3 regions of the Erwinia sp. INIA01 genome follow, and region 2 is predicted to be linked to each of the others. Evidence: predicted binding sites of a transcription regulator. Region 2 holds the regulator's gene; each other region holds the start of a gene.
The links. Region 2 encodes Fur, which represses iron uptake genes when iron is present. Its sites were predicted from a motif close to ATAATAATGAGAACNACTATCAA; they were not measured.

Region 1 (6,896 bases), on a different contig from region 2:
GCGGTGGGTTGCCTGATGATCCTGGTGGTGGTGGGGCTGATGCTGCTGGCCTCCTGGTGCGCGCGCAGGCACAAGGGCGTCCTGCCGTGGCAGGTTTAAAGCTAACGCGGCCGGTTTTTGACAAGATTTATGACATGATGCGGGAATCTGTATCGGAATATGTTTTGCCATAAAAGTGCCATATAGCGGGTCTAGTCTGCGGGCGACAGGGTTAACTTATTGATGATAATGAGGATGATTTATGCGCTTTCGTCTTACGCTTCTTGCCGCTTCGCTACTGATTGGGCCGCTGGCACAGGCTAAAACCACCGCAGAGCTGCCGCAGATTGCGGCCATCGCCAACACCACAACTCCGGCCAGCAACAGCCCGGCTGTAGTCGCCCTGGAAGGCTCGGTGCAGACCGCGCTGATTAACAGCATCAAGGGTGACAGCAGCACGCTGGCGCGCAGCCAGCTGGAAACGGCAAAGCAGGGCGGTAAGCAGGTAGATAAAGCCTGGCTACAGGCCAGCGGCTATGATTTCGGCAAAAAGGCCAATCAGCAGGCGGGGATTGAACTGCTGAGCGCCTTCGGCAAGCTGCCGGAAGCGACGCTGGCGCAGAATCTGGCAACGGTAGAAAACATCAACCTGAACGCCACCGACGGCGCACGCCGCCAGGCGCTGGTGGATGCCGAAGGGCAGAACTACCTCTATTTCCTCGCCGATGCACTGGGGCCAAAGCTGGGTGAGGCGTTTATCCGCGCTTATGATAAAGGCGAACTGGGCAAGGCGGCGGCGCTGCTGAAGGCCAGTGAAGTCAGTACCAGCGAAGCGAAGAAGCACTTTGACTATAAGCGCCCGTTCCTGATCCCCGGCAATACCATTCATCTGGTGCCGGACAGCGCGGTAGCGAAAGATAACCATCCTTACACCGCCGACGGCGGGTCGTTCCCCAGCGGCCACACCAACACCGGCTACACCGATGCGCTGTTAATGGCACAGATGCTGCCGGAGCGCTATGTGCCGCTGATCGATCGCGGTGCGCGCTACGGTTATTCGCGCATTGTACTGGGCGTTCACTATCCGCTGGATGTGATGGGTTCAAGAATGGTGGCAGAGCGCAACGTGGCGCACTACCTCAACGATCCGCACTATCGTGAACTGTTCGATGCCGCGAAGCAGCAGCTGCGCAGCGCGCTGGAGAAAGAGTGCGGTACGTCGCTGCGCGAGTGCGCGAAGGTGCCAGCACAGGATGATCCGTATGCCGCCAAAGCGATGCAGACCTTCTATCGCTTTACCATGACCTACAACCTGCCTGCCGCGAAGGTGAAGGCCTCGCCGCTCGTTGTTCCTGAAGGGGCTGAAGTTCTGCTGGAAGCGCCGCTGCCGAACCTTAGCGCCGCCCAGCGCCGCCAGCTGATGGTACGCACCGCGCTGGCGGACGGTTATCCGCTCTCCGGCGATGCGTCGCAGAGCTTCTGGCAGCGCCTGAATCTGCATGACGCGGTGAAGGCGGCCGGGCGGTAAGCCTGCCGAGCGCCGGATACGAATTAACCTGATGTTTTATCATGCTAATGATGTAGTCTGAATGGGCTGAGAAAGCAGACGGCAACTTGTTGTTGTCGTCTGCATTGACTAACCCTAATGCGGTCTGTGGCCGCCAGAGAGAGTACAACATCAATGAGCGAATCCGGCACAACCCTCCGTATCGAACCCTACAGCGCAAAACACCAGGCAGCAGTTATCGATTTAATCCTGCCGATTCAGACTAACGAGTTCAGCATCCCCATCACCGCAGAGCAGCAGCCCGATCTTAACGATATCGAAAACTTCTATCAGCAGGGGCACGGTCAGTTCTGGCTGGCGCTGGTGGACGATCGCGTGGTTGGCTGTATTGCGCTGAAGGATATTGGCAATCGCCAGGCGGCGCTGCGCAAAATGTTTGTGGCGGCCGAATACCGCGGTAAGGCTTACGGTACAGGGCTGGCGCTGCTGAATGTATTGCTGGCCTATGGCCGCGAGCAGGGCTTAAGCGATATCTTCCTCGGCACCACCGCGCTGTTCCTTGCCGCGCATCGCTTCTATGAGAAAAACGGCTTTACGGAAATCACCGTTCCCGAGTTGCCCGCTTCCTTCCCGGTGATGAAGGTGGACACTAAATTCTATCGCTATACCTTTTAATGTCGTCATGAATTGAAATTTTTTGACACATCTTGTTTTAACTTTCACCGACACGTAGCATGCCCCTGCAAGATTTGAACTGAGAATTATTATCATTGTCCTTGTGGGGTTTGCTATGAAGATTTGGGGTAAAACGGGCATCCTGCTGGCCGGGCTGATCGCCTCTGCCAGCCTGTGGGCTGCGCCATTTGTAGTGGAAGATGTCAGCGGTCGTAAGGTTGAAATTAAATCGGAAGTGAAGAGGGTGATCCTGGGGGAAGGACGGCAGATCTATCTGCTGGCGGCCTTCGATACCGAGGCACCTTTTCAGCGCGTAGTGGGATGGCGTGACGATTTGCCGAAGGCGGATTTCGACAGCTACCAGATCTATGCAGAGAAATACCCGCAGATTAAAAAGCTGCCGACCTTTGGTGGGGCAAAGGACGGAACGTTTAACGTTGAGCAGGCGCTGACCCTGAAGCCCGATCTGGTGCTGATGAACCTGGAATCGAAAGCGGCAACCGACGAGTCGAAGCTGACCGAAAAACTCGACAAGCTGGGCATCCCGGTGGTGTTTATCGACTTCCGCGAAAAACCGTTTGAGAATGCCGAAAAAAGCATTCGCATTATGGGCCAGCTGGTGGGTAAACCCGAGCGTGCTGAAGAGATCGTCGCCTTCCGCCAGCAGCAGATTGATATCGTGACCGACCGCCTGAAAAACTTCACCGGCAAGCGTCCGAAGGTGATATTGGATCGCGCCGGTGGTTACACCGAAGAGTGCTGCATGTCGTTTGGCGATGAGAACTTTGGCCGCATGGTTGAAGTGGCTGGCGGCATTAATATTGCTAAAGGGCTGATCCCCGGCACCTTCGGCACCCTGAACCCAGAGCAGATTATCGCCGCGCGCCCTGATGTGGTGATTGTGACCGGTGCTAACTGGAAGAACTACAACACCGCCGGTGGCTGGGTGGGCGTAGGTCCGGGGGCGGATATCGCGGAAGCAACGAAACGCTTAACGGCGCTGATGGCGCGTCCGGCATTCCATACTCTGCCGGTCGCCACCAACGGCAATGCGCACGCGATCTGGCACCAGTTCTACGACAGCCCTTACCAGTTTGTGGCGATCCAGGCGATTGCGAAATGGCTGCACCCTGAGCTGTTCAAAGATATCGATCCGGATGCCACCTTCCGTGAATTCCATCAGCGTTTCCTGCCGGTAGCTTACAAACCGGGCTATTGGGTGACGTTACCTGCCAGCCACTAATTAGCGGCCACTAAACAAAGGGTGCTTTTCGCACCTTTTGTTCAATATCTTATAAATCAATATTTTGGCAGGGAAATTCTTTATTATCGTTATTCCGCTCATATCCATTAACACTTCGCACTGAACTGCCACCTTTTTCTCCCCTATTTTATCTCCAGGACGATGTCACTGTTCTCTCCCTGCTGCTTACGATACCCGGCAGGAGAACGGTGTCGTTTCAGGCAATATGGACAGGTTTAACAGGGAGTGAGCCATGAAAATCTTTATCCGGCGATGGTTATCAGCTCTGTTCATCATAGTATCGGCCACTCTGCATGCGGGAAGCGATTCGCAGGAGGAAGAGCTGCTGCATGACGATGGCCGTATGGTCTGCGGCGATCCCAGCGAGCCCGTTCCCGTTCCGCAGACCAGCCAGCACCCCGGCAAGGCGGATCTGAAAGCGATAGCGGTATATTTGAAAAGCCTGGTCAGTGACGCCCCTCCTGCTTCTTCGTCAGTTGAAAGCGATTATCCAGAATAAAAAAAAGCCACTCTCAATGAGAGTGGCCTGTGAGTCTGTTCGCGGATGCGCTTTATCCGCTTAATGCAGTCAATCAGTCGGCAGAGTGTGCGCCCGGCTCGCCCATCTTTTTCAAATCTTTGTCGAGGAAGAACAGTGCCTGGCCGCTGTTGCCAACCAGAGCCAGTTTGTCCAGCACGGATTTGAACAGCTTCTCTTCTTCGTGCTGCTCGGCAACATACCACTGGAGGAAGTTAAAGGTTGAATAATCCTGGGTGGTGATCGCCGCGTGGGCCAGTTCATTGATCTTCGCGGTGATCAGCTGCTCGTGCTGATAAGCCTGCTCCAGCACTTCATTCAGTGAGTTAAAGGTTACCGGTGGTGCATCAATGGTGCCCAGCACCGGCATCGCGCCAGTATCGCTCAGGTAGTTAAACAGGCGCTGCATGTGCTGCATCTCTTCTACAGAGTGCTCACGCAGGAATGCGGCGGCACCGTCAAAACCCTTATCGTTGGCCCAGGCGCTCATCTGCAGGTACAGGTTGGCAGAGTAGAATTCCAGATTCAGCTGATCGTTCAGCTTGGCGGTCATTTCATTGGTCAGCATGGTGACTCCTTAAAATTATTATTAACTGCGGATGACAGGTGATTTCTGCGCATTATGCACCCATCCATAGAAAATAAAAACCGTTTATTATAGCAAATGCTAAATTTATTTTAGGTGATCTAACTCAATGATTTTTGGTGTATTTATTTTCTCTTTAAATATAATTCGTTTAGTTTTTTAAATAAGTTTGATAACCATTCTTATTAATAATTACATAACTTGTTGGTAGCGAAATGAGAATTAATATCTTTAAGAGTATTCTGTGCATGGATTAATTCTAGTTGAATAAGAAGCTTCTGCCACAGGGCAGAAGCCAGGTATTATCGCCGCTAAGAGACGGTGTTAGAAATATCCTTAAGGATCAGATCGGCAGCGCGTTCTGCGATCATAATGGTCGGCGCATTGGTATTGCCGCTGGGGATCTGCGGGAATATGCTGCAATCCGCAACGCGCAGCCCGCTGATGCCGTGAACGCGCAGCTTTAAATCCACCACCGAAGTCGCCGGATACGGGCCCATTCGGCAGGTGCCAATCGGATGATAGACGGTTTTAATGTCGTCGAGGATGAAATTGGTGATGGCGTTGATGTCGTCTTCTTCCACCTCGTTCAGATGTAAAATATGCCCGACAATCGATTGCAGTGAAGGGCTGCGCAGCAGGCGAAGCCCTGTCTGAACGGCCCGAATCTGCCCTGCCAGATCCGCCGGATCGCTAAGATAACCGGCATCAATAGCCAGTTCATCGCTCGGGTTACTGCTGCTCAGCCGGACCTCTCCGCGCGATTTACTTGGTAAATAGCCGACCTTCAACGTAATGCCGTGTTCGCTACCGGCGGGGTTTGCCCCCGGTCCGTTTTCAAAGTTATCCAGAACCGGCAGGAAGTGCACCTGTACATCTGAGCGACCGCTGCCGGTGGTGTCTATCAGCGCGCCGCCCTCCAGGATGTTGCTGGTAAGCAGGCCGCCGCGGAAGAACTGCCACTGTGCGAAGTTTCTTACCGCCCGCAGACCTTTATCCTCGCCCCACATACTGTTACCGGTGGTGACGGTCGCGTTCAGCGACATATGCAGATGGTCCTGATAATACTTACCGACTGGCAGATCGGCACAGGTAACAATGCCCACGCTATCGAGATGTTTTTGCGGCCCAATGCCGGACAGCATAAGTATTTTTGCGCTGCCGAAGGCTCCGGCACTGAGGATCACCTCCCGGCGGGCATAGGCCAGGCATTGCTGTTTACCGTGCGTATGGTAAACCACTCCGCTTGCGTGGCTGCCTTCCAGAATAAGATGCTGTACTTCAGCATCGGTAATCGTGGTCAATTGCGGATTGTTTTTTACTCGATCGAGATAAGCGCGCGATGTACTGGCGCGTTCCCCATGGTGAGTGGTGGTCTGCCACAGGCCAACGCCTGCGGGCGCGCCATCGTTGAAGTCGTTCACGTAGGGCAGGCCCTGTTCCTGTCCGGCACGGACAAAAGCATCCGTCAGCGGATGGCGGAACTGGTTTTCACTGACGCTTAGCGGCCCCCGCTGAGCGTGATAGGTTCCGCTCAGGCACTCATTGTTTTCTGCTTTTCTAAAGAAGGGGAGCAGATCGTTAAAGCTCCAGCCACGGCAGCCATATTCCTCCGCCCAGTCGTCATAATCCTGCGGCTGGCCGCGTAGATAGATCATACCGTTAACGGAGCTGCCGCCGCCTAATACGCGGCCTTGAGCGACCTGCATCACGCGTTTATTAACATGCTGTTGGGGAAGCGTACGGTAGGGCCAGCGGGTTTTAGGGGAGAGTTTTACCAATCCGGCGGGCATTTTGTGGAACAGGCTGTTATCACGGCCGCCCGCTTCCAGCAGCAGGACGCTGCCTGCCTGGGCCTCAATCAATCGTGAGGCGATCACGCATCCTGCGGAACCGCCACCGATGATAATGTAGTCAAATTGCTGCTCTGCCATAGTTTATCTCCTGAAAGCGACGATTTGCGTCGTCAAAACATCCGATGTACTTCAGGAGTTAAACTACGTTTCACTCGGGGTGAATGGCTAATTTAAACGTGCGGATCAGAAATCCATTTTTACCGTGAACTGCACTTCGCGCGGATCGCCAATCTGGTTAGAGAGATTATTTGTCGCGATAGACGAGGTGTAGTACGTTTTGTCGAAGATATTCTTGACGTTAACCTGTAGCGTGACAGGATACTCTGCTTTGATTTTGTAAGAAGCAAATGCATCGGCAACCGCATAGCCCTGCAGAGAATAATCCTCGCCGTTGTCGCCGGAGCGACGGCTGACAGCATGGCCCCCACCGCCAACGGTCAGCGTATTGCCGTCATACACGTTGTGGAAGTCGTAAGTCAGGAACAGCGATCCGGTATGGCGCGGTACATTAG
Region 2 (6,896 bases):
CATCGTTAACGATGGTCAGATCGAGCTTGTAGAACTCAGCGATCCGCTGCCAGTAGGCAATGCCGGAGCCACCCAACGGATCGACGCCAATTTTCAGGCCCGCTTTCTGGATTGCCGGGATATCAACGATCTGCGCCAGGCCTTCGATGTACGGCTGGATCAGATCCTGCTCCTGCAGATGGCCGCTGGCCCATGCCTGATCCAGAGAAATACGCTTAACGTCTTTCAGACCGCCCTTAATTAAGGCATTGGCACGATCTTCCACCACTTTGGTGACGTTGGTATCCGCCGGTCCGCCGTTTGGCGGATTATATTTGATGCCGCCATCTTCCGGTGGATTGTGGGAAGGCGTAATCACAATGCCGTCCGCCAGTGCCGCGCCAGCTTTATTATGCTCAAGGATGGCGTTGGAAATCGCAGGGGTCGGCGTATAGCCATTATCCTGCTGCACAATCACATCCACACCGTTTGCCGCCAGCACTTCCAGCACCGAGATAATCGCCGGTTCTGACAACGCATGGGTGTCCTTACCGACGTAGCAAGGCCCGGTCACGCCGTTCTTTTTACGTTCTTCGGCAATAGCCTGAGCAATAGCCAGGATATGCGTTTCATTGAAACTGTGACGACCCGCGCTACCGCGATGACCTGAGGTGCCGAATTTTACTGCATGTTCAGCATTACCCAATTCAGGCTGCAATACGTAGTACTGCGATGTTAGCTGTGCAACGTTAATTAAATCGCTCTGCCGGGCTGGCTGCCCGGCACGGGGGTGATTGGCCATTGGCGCTTCTCCCTGACGCTTCGGTTAAAGGGTACCGCAAACTTTCTCGGTCAGTTCCGCCGGGAACTGCATCGATAACATGATATGTTCCACCATGCTGCGCTTGCGGCCGGTATTAGTGTTGGTGATTACCCAGTAAGGGGTACCCGGAATATGCTGAGGCTTGGTATGCGTACCATTCTGAGTCAGCGTCTGCTGGTTACCCGCGAAATAGACCCGCGTGCGGCCATGCAGCGACTCGGTGGCATCGCCAAAGGCTTTGGCGTCCAGGGTGTATAAAGTCGATAAAATCAGCATAAACCTGTTCACCACTTTCTTCTGCTCGGCATATTCGTCAGAAAGCAGCAGTTCACGCACGGCGCGAACGCGATCCTGCGGGCGAGGTTCAGATTTCACGACAGCGGGCTCTTTAACCACCTGGGCAACGGGTGCCGCAGGCGCGGTCTGCCCCGCAGTGAACTTCAGCATACGGCGTAAAATGTCCGATGCGCTTTCCCCAATATGCTGAGTATGGCTGGCAATATAGCGGTATAGCTCTTCGTCGACTTCTATCGTTTTCATCTTTATCCAGTACGGTTGTTGCTTCTATCAGAATCGAGCGCAAAAACAGATACGATCTTCAGGATCGTCTGCTTTCTGGAACCCGGATCCTAACTTCAGGATTATAAAGTTAAATCCAGCCCGGGTGTAGCCTAAGCCCTCTTTGCCAGCAAAAGTCAGAATTTGCCGTAAAAAGATCGTTGGCAGCGCCTGTGCTACCCCCGGCAGAAAATGTAAAATCCATGATACCCTAAGCCTTCGTCCCAACTGTAAGAACTTTGCTATGAATTTGAATGTCCGCCTGCAATCTGAACAATCTGCAACAAACGATCTGCCTCTGGTATTGATCCACGGGCTTTTTGGCAGTCTTGATAACCTGGGAATCCTCGCTCGTGACCTCAAGCAGAACCGTCGGCTGATTCAGATTGATGTACGCAATCATGGTCTTTCGCCACGCTCGAACGAAATGAGCTACGCGCTGATGGCGCAGGACGTGCTGGAAACGTTAGACGGGCTGGGCATTGAGCGTTTCGGCGTTATCGGCCATTCAATGGGCGGCAAAATCGCCATGATGCTAACCGCACTGGCACCGGACCGCGTGGCAGGACTGGTGGTGATTGATATGGCACCGGTCGCCTACCCTACCCGCCATCATGATGATATCTTCGCCGCGCTCCAGGCAGTTACCCATGCTGGTATCACCTCGCGTAGTCAGGCCGCAGCGCTCATGCGCCAGACATTGACGGAAGAGGGTGTGATCCAGTTTCTGTTAAAATCTTTCCACGAAGGTGAATGGCGTTTTAATGTCCCGGTGCTGTATCAATGCTACGACCAGATTATTGGCTGGCAGCCAGTGCCTGCCTGGCCGCATCCTGCGCTGTTCATTCGCGGCGAGCGTTCACCCTACCTGGCCGATGAATATCGTGACGCACTGCTGGCACAGTTTCCTCAGGCGCGGGCGCATGTTGTGGCCGGGGCCGGTCACTGGGTTCACGCTGAAAAACCTGATGCAGTTTTACGCGCAATTCGTCGATTTTTTGTGCTGTAAAAACAATTATTTCCCTATGTTGTTAAAACATTGTCGTCATCACTTTCACTGGGGTATGATGCGCGCTGACATTTTTCCGCTGGTGATTTTTACGGCGGATAACGGCCTGACACATCAGAAATCCAGCCTTTCAGTATCACTAATCTATGGCAAAAGAGAACACGGACCGCACAACGATCGATCTGTTCGCAGATGAACGTCGCCCGGGACGACCGAAAACTAATCCGCTGACGCGTGATGAGCAGCTGCGCATCAATAAACGTAATCAGCTTAAACGCGATAAAGTTCGCGGGCTTAAGCGTGTCGAGCTGAAAATGAACAGTGAAGCCGTTGACGCACTTAACCAACTGGCCGAAGCGCGCAATATGAGCCGCAGTGAACTGATTGAAGAGATGTTGCTAAACCAGTTAAAACACCTTCAGTCCTGAATACACCGCGTGCTATCAACGCACAAAGCGACAAATGCCGCAGGATTACTCATTTATCCATTGACGGCGGTCTGCTATTATTACGGCTATCTGCAAAAATTTTGGCAGCCACCATATCATTAAGATTCAAGAGGTTATTAAACTCATGGCAATCGTAGGCATTTTCTTTGGCAGCGATACAGGCAATACGGAAAACATTGCAAAGATGATCCAGAAACAGCTGGGTAAAGACGTTGCAGAAGTTCGTGATATTGCCAAAAGCAGCAAAGAAGACCTTGAAGCCTTCGACATTCTGCTGCTGGGCATTCCCACCTGGTATTACGGTGAAGCCCAGTGTGACTGGGATGACTTTTTCCCTACGCTGGAAGAGATCGACTTCAACGGTAAGCTGGTAGCCCTGTTCGGCTGTGGCGATCAGGAAGACTACTCAGAATACTTCTGCGATGCGATGGGCACTATCCGCGACATCATTGAACCAAACGGTGCGATCCTGGTGGGCCAGTGGCCGACCGAAGGCTACAATTTCGAAGCTTCTAAAGGCCTGGCGGATGACAACCACTTCCTGGGTCTGGCGATTGACGAAGATCGTCAGCCAGAACTGACCAACGAGCGCGTTGATAAGTGGGTTAAGCAAATTTTTGATGAACTTCAGTTGAAAGAAATCATCGAAGCCTAAGCTAAACGGCCTGATGTGAGAGACATCTCACATCAGGCCAGTGATTTTTCCTATAGAAGTAATAGATACGTATTTGTAACTTCCACCTGTAAAAATGTACAATAACCCTATCGGTTACCCGCTTTCTCATCCTTCAGCCTCTCTAAACGATCTTTTGCGATCGCCGTGCGGCGGAGTGAGATAGAGCGAAATGTTAACTTTGTAAGATTTGGACGCAGGCCTCACTGGACGTAATGACATTAATCCTTACATCCAATAGTGGTATCAGGCATTCCTTGTTGTTTTCATTTCGATGTATGAGTTCTATACTGTGACGCATCCAACTCTAGCGTCAACCGATGTTCAGGGCTTTTCAGCCACTAAGTGACTAGCAAAGTAACAGGACAATATCCGCATGACTGACAACAATACCGCATTAAAGAAGGCCGGCCTGAAAGTCACGCTTCCACGACTGAAAATTCTGGAAGTGCTTCAGGAACCAGAAGGCCATCACGTCAGTGCGGAAGACTTGTATAAGCGCCTGATTGATATGGGCGAAGAAATCGGTTTAGCCACGGTCTACCGCGTGCTTAACCAGTTTGATGACGCAGGGATCGTTACCCGTCATAACTTTGAAGGCGGTAAATCCGTTTTCGAACTGACTCAGCAGCACCACCACGATCATCTGATCTGCCTGGACTGCGGTAAAGTTATTGAATTCCGCGACGAGTATATCGAAGCACGTCAGCGTGAAATCGCGACTCGCCACGGAATCAAGCTGAGCAATCACAGCCTGTATCTCTATGGCCATTGCTCTAAGGGCGACTGCCGCGAAGACGATACGCTGCACGACGAGTAATCCGTTCTGAAATCAGTATGAAACCGGTGGCTATGCCCACCGGTTTTTTTTGCGCGTTATCCGGCATAGACCGGCAGGACGTTCCAGTACGAAAGTATGGAAACCAGCGCATTCACCGCGCCGAAGATCAGCACCAGAACGATCGGTGCCGTCCCTCCTCTCACCTGCCAGGCAGCGTTGGTGAAACGTTGTCGGGCCTTTCTCGCCAGCATTGCCGGAGTGATCACCGCCCACAGCGTAGCCGCCAGCCCGGCATAACCAATCGCCACAAGAAAGCCGTTTGGCCAGATCATCGCCGCCGTCAGCGGAAGAATAAAGGTGACCACCGTCGTTTTTAACCGACCGAAGGCTGAACGATCAAACTTAAACAGATCGGCAAGATAGTCGAAGAACCCCAGACTGACACCGAGGAATGAACAGGCGACGGCAAAGTTCGAGAAGATATCCAGCAGCAGATTCAGATAGGGGCTGTGCAGCACACCCGACAGTGCGGCGACCAGCACGTCGATATTTCCGCCCTGTGCTGCAATCGCTTTGAATTCGTGGCGCGGGATATTGCCCATCGTGCCAATAATCCAGATAAAGTAGATCACCAGTGCCAGCAGTGTGCCAAACACCAGACAGCGACAAACCCGGCTGCCGTTCTTTTGATAGTAGCTGACCAGCCCGGCGATATTACCGTGATAGCCAAATGAAGCGAGGCAAAATGGGATCACCATCCACAGATAGCGCAGGTAGTGGCTTTCCTCCCCATGACTGTCCAGCAGTTTCACCGGTTCGATATGCCACAGCAGTCCGCCAAAGATAATCAAAAACGTAATCACTTTCGCGCCGAGAAAAATCAGCGTCATACGACTGACCATTGCCGTACCCAGCCAGATAAACAGCGCTACCAGTAGCGTAAAAGCGAACCCAGCGCTGCGGGCAGAAACCGGCAATGATAGCTGGCTCAGCGTATGCTGGATAATCGCTCCACTGGCGGAGATATAGGCATAGGTCAGTATCCCCAGAACAAAGGCGACGGACAGACCGTTAATCAGATTCCAGCCCCGTCCCAACAAATCGCGAGTGATCGTGTCGAAGCTGGAACCGGCCGGATAATGCAGACTGGCCTCCAAAAACAGCAACCCGGAAAGCAACATGCAGAACCAGGTGATAATCAGTAATGCTGACGACCAGAGAAACCATGCACCGGACATCACCACCGGTAACGAGAACATCCCGGCACCGATAATCGTGCCGCTAATAATTAGCGTTCCCCAGAGTGTAGAAGGCAGGCGGGCGGGGGAAACCGGTAAATCCATGACTAATCCTTAGCAAAAAACGGAAACTTACCGCCATCACCGGAATTATTCACTGGATGCACGGCATTAACGCCGCATATTCTACACCAGGCCGCACCCGCGAACTAGTACAATAATCAGTTTGCTACCATGGTTTCCTGCAGATAACGCCAGCTCGGCGGCTGGGTTGCGCAGTTAATGACCGCCAGCGAAATACGATGCGAATGATTATTCTGCTGCTGTTGCAGTTCGTGATACTGGATGACCACCTCATCCCCCCGCTGCGAAATAACGTTGAACTGCTCAATGCTTATCGTCATCCCCTGACGCGCGCCGGTTAAGCGGTTGAATAAGTCCTCAACGTCTGCCAGTGCCAGGCTTTTACCGGTCGGGGTGACCATCACAAAATCTTCAGCAAAATGCGTGAGCAGCTCAGCAGTCTTGCTGCCGTCGCCGTGAAAGACAGCCTCAATCAGCTGATGCAGAACAATGACGCTCTGTGATGCCTTGTTAGTAAGATCGATCATTGGATTTCCTTATGAAAACGTCGTTGATAAATTAGCCACAGCGGCAGTAAACCGCTCACGGCTGCAATAATAAATGCCAGATGCCACGCCAGTTCACCAGGAAAATAACGGCTCAGCACCGCCAGCAGTAGCGTAAACAACGCGGTGCCGAGGCTGAACGTCAGCTGCCGGTTAATATTCCACAGCGTACTTCCCCCACTCATTTGCTGCTCGTTCAGTTCAATTAACGCCGTGGTCTGCGCGCAGTTTGCGGCAATCCCGCCGCCAATCCCCATCAGCAGATAGGCCGCACACAGGATCCCACTGCTACTTGTATCACTGACTAAGGACAGCAGCACAATGCCGCCGCTATGCAGCAACATGCCGCAGGTGAATAAGCGATGTGCGCCTGCGCGATAATAAATCCGCCCGGCCACCAGCATCGCCGCCAGCGCGCCGACGCCGTAAAGCAGCATAAAGCTACCGGTATGCCCGGCACTGAAATGCAAAACCTGCTGCAGGTAGAAAATGTTAAGCAGGTTAACCCCGGTAAACACGCCCGGAACGGCATAGTAAACGGCGATGGACAGATTCAATTGAGGATTGCGCAGCAGACTGAGATCGAGAATGGCCTTCGGCTGGCGGCGGTAGTGCCGTAGATAGCCCCACCCCAGCAGTAAAGAAACGCCCAGCCATAATGCAGCCTGCGGTACAGCGTGCTGCTCGCTAAACAGCGACAGGCTTCTCAACAGCGTACCCAAAGTGCCGCAGATCAGAATGATTCCGGTGATATCTG
Region 3 (6,896 bases), on a different contig from region 2:
TCATATGACGGGCTGATAATGGCTTTTCTATTCGGACAAGATCTCGCTTAACTGCCCGGGTTATAATGTCGTAAACCGCATTCCAGCTGAACTTAAATTGTTTCATGGCTGCGTCAACGGTTCTGATTTTCAGCCATGAGAGAACGAACGATTCATACAGCAGCGTATATACCGGCCGCATGGCCGCGTCCAAGGAACTGGCAGCGTCTGGCCGCCATATTTCGGGCACATAATGCGGGGAAAATCGGCTTCGATGTTTTGGCTAACAGGCAGGTATCAAGCTGTCGCCAGGTGAAGTCAGCCTGGAAAAGTCCCAACGAAAACTCGGTATCACTCAATAAATGAGTCCAGATAATCGTCGCCCCCCAATCACTCACATGGCTGGTTTTAAAGGGCCATAACAGCCCTTTAAAATTATTCTCATTTATCTGGAATAATAAAACGGCTAACCGACTGTAATTTTTCGATGGTCTCTTCCAGCTCCCTGTCAGGCAACGATTGGTCAATAATCCCCGCACCAGCCTGTAACGCCACTCCACGACCATGCTTATAAAGCGAGCGGAGCACCAGCGCCGCATCCTTTTCACCCTGGCTATTGACCATGAACACGCTGCCGCTATAGGCACCGCGTGAGACCGGCTCCAGCCGCTGAATCGCTTCTATCGCCGGGCGCTTAGGTATCCCCGAAGCAGTTACTGCGGGAAACAATGCGCCAAAGGCATCCCAGGCATCGAACTCTTTGCGAAGTTGTCCTTTTATCCGGGAGGCCAGATGCTGCACACTGCCGCGCAGTGAGACATGCATAAAATCACTGACGTGGGTTGAATGGTTCTCACATAGGGGGAGCAGTTCTTCAATGGCGAGCTTGACGGACACCGCATGCTCAGCAATTTCTTTCGTGTCGTTACTGAGCACTTCGCGCAATCGCCGATTTTCGGCCTCGTCAGCGGTCAGTGCTCGCGTGCCGGCCAGTGGTTGAGTGCTGACAGCGCCAGAATCAGAGACTTCAACCACCGTCTCAGGGCTAAACCCGATGAAGTGATCGTCGTTCAATCGGGCAACAAACGAACGTGCCGGGGTATTGAACCGACGGCCAACGTGATAGCTAGCTAATAAATCGACTGGAGCGGCAAGGGTTATTCGACGAGAAAGAATAATTTTCTGATACTCACCGCGCTGAATTTCTTCCACTGCCAGGGCAACGCGCTGGCAATAGTCGCGCGCATCCTGTTCGCGAATCTGTTTGGCGATTGAAGCTTGCCATTGAGCATCAGGTTCTGGAAACACTGCAATACGATCCGCCGCCTGAACACGCTTCACCAGTTGCGATAAATCCTGATCAGAAGACGCGATCAGTTGTGCTTCCCCCGGCTTTAATTTGATTTGCACATGCGGGATAAAGAGGGTCAGCAGGGGCGTTGCCTCAGGTAAGTGATTTGGCTGCACATCGTGTATCAGGTGTGAGAGCTCGAAATGGCTCACACCATAAGCCTGCCAGTCGCTAAAGGGAATCGCATCCAGCGCCTGTTGCAGATTTGTCTGCCAGCTTCCACCTTGCCAGCTCTTTTCCACGGCGTTGGGCAGGGTGAGTTCAGCACGATCAACATACAGTGAGATTTTTACCTGATTGCCTATTCCAATATCCCAGCATTCGTCGCGCTCATAGGCAATGTGACAATCAGATTCGTTCTTCAGCAAGTGATAAATGACATCGAGCGGGTCAGCCTGCAGGATGAGGGTATGGCTGGACTCACTGCTGTCCAGGGCAAGCATGGCAATATTCGCCAGCTGACGCTTATCGATCTTGCCAACGGCGGTTAATGGCCAACGCTTAACAGGTAATAACTGGTCAGGCAGTTTATTATTGCTGACACCTTGTTGCTGCAGGTAGCCACGTAAATCAGCCAGTGTCAGGTGGGTATCACCTGGTAAACAGGCACAGATACGTTCACCCAGGCGTGCATCCTCAACACCAATTACGACGCAGCTTGCCACATCAGGGTGATTAGCGATAAACGACTCAATCTCTGCGCAACCCACCTTTTCACCGGCACGATTAATTTGCTCTTTGAGCCGACCTTCCACGACGAAGTTACCCGCATCGGTAAGGCGCACCAGGTCACCAGAACGGTAAAAATGATCCGGTGTGAACGCCTGCAGATTTTGCGCTTCAGCGCGATAATAGCCACCGATAGTATAGGGGCCGCGGGTAAGAAGTTCGCCGGAGACTTCGATTCCTACGGGAAGTCCATCCTGATTCACCACTCTTATTTGGTCCGCATCTGAAATCGGACGACCCTGAGTGTGTAAAATCACGTCATCGCTATCATCAAGCCGTGTGCAACAAATCAGTCCCTCAGCCATACCGAAAACTTGCTGGAGCTGACAGTCAAAGGCGGGTTTGACTTTTGCTGCCAGTTGACTGTCCAGCCGTGCTCCCCCTACCTGAATAAATTGCAAACTGGAGAGGTCGCTTTCATCCCATGCCCGACACTCCAGCCACAGGGTGACAAGCGGTGGTACCAGTGCAGTGAAAGTGACTTTCTCCTGCTCAATAAGAGGGAACACTTCATCACAGCCTGAGGTTTGTGCCAGTACCACTTTGCCGCCTGATAATAGAGTGCCCAGCACTCCCGGGCAGGAGAGGGTGAAGTTGTGTGCCACAGCCAATGTTGCCAGATACACACTTTGGCTGGAAAGCTGGCAGATCTCCGCCATGCGACGTGCGTTGTAAAAGTAATCGGCGTGCGTGCGTGGTATCAATTTGGGCGTACCGGTGCTGCCACCAGAAAGAAGGAGGAGGGCAATATCCTCAGCATGCGGTGCAGGCAAAGGCTGGGGCTCGGACTGAAACGCTGTCATCACTGAGTCTGCATCGTCATGGATTTTCACCTGCCAGCGTTGCATACCGGGATGTTTAACCGCCATATCCGATGCCAATGTTTGATAGTCATGCCCAAGGTAGTGATGAGGATAAAACCAGGCTTTGGGTTCTGCCAGTTGGCTCAAGGCATCAATGTCTGCCGCTTTCTGGCCAGGCATGGCAAGAATCGGGCGTGCGCCGAGACGGAACAGAGCGAACAGTGTTGCCACGAGGCCAATACAGTTTGGCAACTGCAGCAACACATTATCTTGAGAGCGAATCCCACGCGCGGCTAATCCCGCAGCAAGTCTGTCGGCCAGATTATCCAGCCCGGCGTAACTCAGATGCTGCTTTCCTGCCACCAGTGCGATGCTGGTGGGTTGCCGAATTGCCCACTGGCGTAACTGTTCACCCAGTGGCTGATCGACCCAATAGCCATTTTGTCGATAGTGTTCACGTTCACTGTCACTCCAGGCGCTGTAACGTTGACGTTCTTTCATGATCTTTCTCCTTGCCGAAAAGGATTGCCGACCACTGGCCGGCAATCACATCAAAAGTCCCAGCTAAATTTGGCTATCACCTGACGGCCTGCTCCCCAGAAACAGCCGGTGTTGGTGGAATAGCAGCCTGCGACAACTTTGCGGTCCAGCAGGTTTTGTGCCGTCAGTTGCACTTTGCCACCGCGTAACGAAGGATCGAGCTTGCCGAGTTCATAGCGGATTGAAGCATCCATCAGGCCATAACCCCCGGTGTTAAACTGATCGTTCATGGTGCCGCCCTTGGTGCCGCCGCTGAAACGCCCCCCCACAGCAACGCCTAATCCCTCAACCTCTGTGCCTGCTGGCGCCTGCCAGTCCAGCCATAGCGCACCAAATGTCCGTGGTACGCGCAGTGGGGTTTTGCCTTCGCGGCCTTGAGTGTCCTGGGTGTACTTCACCTGCTGCAGTGTGTAGCTACCGATCACACTTAACTGTTCGGTTAAGGCGCCCCGCGCCTCCAGCTCAAGCCCGCGTGCACGAATTTTTCCGCCCTGAGTCTGGAAAGCGGAATTCGCCGGATCAGTGCTCAGGCTCTTGTCCTGTGTAAGGTTGTACACAGCGGCAGAAAGCAGGGTCGTGGTACCCGGTGGCTGATACTTCACACCAAACTCATAGAGTTCGCCGCGACTGGGTTTAAAGGGTTGTTGATCGCGAGAAAGACCGGCAACCGGCTGGAAAGATTGCGCCCAGGTGAAATAAGGCGAGATGCCATTGTTAAACAGATAATTCAGGCCAACACGTCCCGTGGTGGCCTGATCGTGTTGCTCGTAATTCTGGCCGTAGAGAAAATCTTCATTGATGATTTTGCTCCAGTCGTGGCGGATACCCACTGTGGTACGCCACTGCTGCCAGGCAATCTGGTCCTGCAGATAGACGCCCGTTTGCGTGGATGAAACGCGGCTATCCTGCCATAGCGCGGTTGGGCCAAATTCGGCGACACCATAGTCAGGATGATAAATATCAAGAGATGACACGCTGCCACTACCGTAGTAAGTATGGCCGCGCATATGGTCAACGCCCACACCCGTCAGTAACTCATGACTCAATGCACCCGTATCGAAAAAACCGTGGATCTGATTATCAAAATTGAGTGTGTTGTAATGCTCGTCAGAGACTGCGGTGTTGCGGCTAATGGTGCGCATATCGTCGTTCAGACCTGACATGATCACTGCATCATAATTGGACGTTTCGCCGAAATAGCGACCTTTTAAGACCGTGGACCAGTCTTCGCTGAAATTATGGGTGTAGTTGTAGCCCACGGTTGATTGTTTACGACTAAAGGTGTTGTGGTTTGGCTCACCCGGGTAAGCATCCCGCGGCAGTTTGCCATTTGGGTTGCTGAACACCGTGCCATAGGCAGGCAAAGAAGTGATCACCCCCAAATCCGGGTCGTACTGAAAGCGTGAGTAAAGCGTCAGACTGTTGTTGTCATCAGGATTAAAGGTGATGGAGGGGGCCAGCGCATAGCCTTTGAGTTTCGTGCCCTGCTGCATGCCGTCGGCGAGATGGCCGGTGGCGACGAAGCGATAGAGTACGCTTCCGCTGTCATTCACTGCCCCACCAAAGTCAAAGCCGACCCGTCCGTAATTCTTCGTACCACCTTCAACTTCTACATGACGAATCGTTTCACGCGTCGGCAATTTGCTGGTGAGTGCAATGACACCGCCGGGATTTGATAACCCATACAGCACGGAAGCGGGTCCGCGTAAGACATCGATCTGTTCCAGAAGGAAAGGGTCGACCTGCTGCACACCAAACAGCAGGCCATTGGTATTGCGTAAACCATCCTGAAACACATCAGAATAGCCAGTGTCGCTGTAATTAAACCCACGAATAGTGAACTGATCAAATGCGGTTACGCCGCCCCATTGCTCGGCCGCCACGCCTGGCGTGTAGCGCAGTGCTTCGTTCAGGCTGCGTGAGTTTTGGTCATTCATCTGCTGACGGGTGATCACTGACACTGATTGCGGTGTTTCCACCAGCGGTGTCGTGGTTTTAGTTGCGCTGCTGCTTTCCTTTGCCGAAAGCCTGCTTCCGTGTGACACCTCATCCTGTGCTATCACTGTTATGGTCGAATTATTTTGCTGCGCCCAGGCACTTTGCAGCGCGAGGGTGAGTAATGAAAGTGAAAGGCCCGTTACTGCGCGTTGTGTGATTTTTTTTCCTGCCAAATACGAAGCGGTGCGTTCCATAACAATCCTCTGCCTGAAAATAATAAAAGGTTTTCTTAATGTTTATCTTGAGAATGATTATCAATAGCGTTGATAGCTGTGTAATGATATAACATATGATATGGTCATTAATGAAGCGGAAATTTAATGATTTCGTTAAGGGAGAGGCGGGGATATGAACCAGAGTTTAACCAGAAGAACACTGATAAAAACAATGGGTATTGGCGCGGGTATCGCGCTCAGCAATGGGTTTTTACCGCTGGCATGGGCAGATGAACCCAAGCCGCGGAGAGGTGGAATACTGCGTGCCGCGTTCGCAGGTTCCAGCAGTGATTCAACCGACGTGTTGCGATCCACCAACAGTAATATCGACTATGTACGCGCACGCTTAGTGTGGGATTCATTAGCGGAAGTAGACAATCAACGTATCGTATGGCGCCTGATGGAATCTGCAGATCCTAATCACGATGCGACACGCTGGACCGTAAAACTTCGGCAGGGCGTCACATTCAGTGATGGTCGTCAACTCACCAGCAAAGATGTGATGTTCAGCCTGCGTACCTGGATGAGCCAGCCGGGTAGCCAAAGTGGCTGGCTGAAGCCGCTCGATCTGACGGCATCACGTCTTGAGGATGATCGCACACTGACATTGCAGTTGCACAAACCGGTGGGTTCATTTGATTTATTACTGGCGCAGTCAATCTTTATTTTTCCAGAAAATACGCAGGACTTTACTGCGGCAGTGGGGAGTGGACCTTACACACTCAAATCCTGGTCACAGGATAAAAGTGTGCTGCAGGCGCGTTCAGACTATTGGGATGCGGCAAACGGTGGTCCGTGGCTGGATGAGATTCACCTCTACAGCGTCGGTGACACCACTGCACGCCTCAACGGTTTGAAAGCGGGGCAGTTTGATTATGTGGGGGGGATGGCGCTACTCACCGCGCGATCAGAGCAAGCTAATCCGGCAGTGAAACTGTGGCACTCTCCGAAATCGGAGATGAGCAATCTGGCATTTAGTATGAATCTCAGTAAGGCACCCTTTAATCACGCCGCGGTTGTCGAAGCGCTGAAATATGCGATTGACCGGGAAACGATGGTACGCGCAGTGACCATGGGATTAGGCGAAGTCGCGAATGATGCCCTGGGCGCGGGGCAACCGTGGTTCAATGGGGAATTGCCGACCCGCCATTACGATCCTGAACGTGCCCGTGCGCTGTTGCAGAAGGCAGGCATAGCCTCTGTTGCCGCAAAGATACGCACCAGCGACTACGAATACGGTACGGCCGAAAGCGCTACATTACTGCTACGACAGGTAAAAGG

Region 1: the regulator Fur is predicted to act here: its motif matches at 4,698-4,720, upstream of ftnA (non-heme ferritin).
Region 3: the regulator Fur is predicted to act here: its motif matches at 5,642-5,664, upstream of OMR58_RS11805 (TonB-dependent siderophore receptor).

Annotation. Positions count from the first base shown of each region.
Region 1 covers NZ_JAPDNC010000002.1:513,361-520,256, forward strand. The annotation lists gene OMR58_RS04225 (ABC transporter permease) at 1-99, shown strand, start outside; gene OMR58_RS04230 (acid phosphatase) at 242-1,507, shown strand; gene OMR58_RS04235 (GNAT family N-acetyltransferase) at 1,661-2,161, shown strand; gene OMR58_RS04240 (ABC transporter substrate-binding protein) at 2,277-3,404, shown strand; gene OMR58_RS04245 (hypothetical protein) at 3,658-3,924, shown strand; gene ftnA (non-heme ferritin) at 3,998-4,510, opposite strand; gene OMR58_RS04255 (GMC family oxidoreductase) at 4,840-6,462, opposite strand; gene OMR58_RS04260 (TonB-dependent siderophore receptor) at 6,568-6,896, opposite strand, start outside.
Region 2 covers NZ_JAPDNC010000012.1:30,350-37,245, forward strand. The annotation lists gene pgm (phosphoglucomutase (alpha-D-glucose-1,6-bisphosphate-dependent)) at 1-781, opposite strand, end outside; gene seqA (replication initiation negative regulator SeqA) at 806-1,342, opposite strand; gene ybfF (esterase) at 1,605-2,369, shown strand; gene ybfE (LexA regulated protein) at 2,516-2,797, shown strand; gene fldA (flavodoxin FldA) at 2,943-3,473, shown strand; gene fur (ferric iron uptake transcriptional regulator) at 3,868-4,311, shown strand; gene mtr (tryptophan permease) at 4,368-5,615, opposite strand; gene OMR58_RS19920 (hypothetical protein) at 5,732-6,121, opposite strand; gene OMR58_RS19925 (MFS transporter) at 6,118-6,896, opposite strand, start outside.
Region 3 covers NZ_JAPDNC010000005.1:399,831-406,726, reverse strand. The annotation lists partial or broken gene OMR58_RS11820 (ISL3 family transposase) at 1-290, opposite strand, end outside; partial or broken gene OMR58_RS11815 (salicylate synthase) at 421-1,683, opposite strand; partial or broken gene OMR58_RS11810 ((2,3-dihydroxybenzoyl)adenylate synthase) at 1,771-3,279, opposite strand; gene OMR58_RS11805 (TonB-dependent siderophore receptor) at 3,414-5,594, opposite strand; gene OMR58_RS11800 (ABC transporter substrate-binding protein) at 5,749-6,896, shown strand, end outside.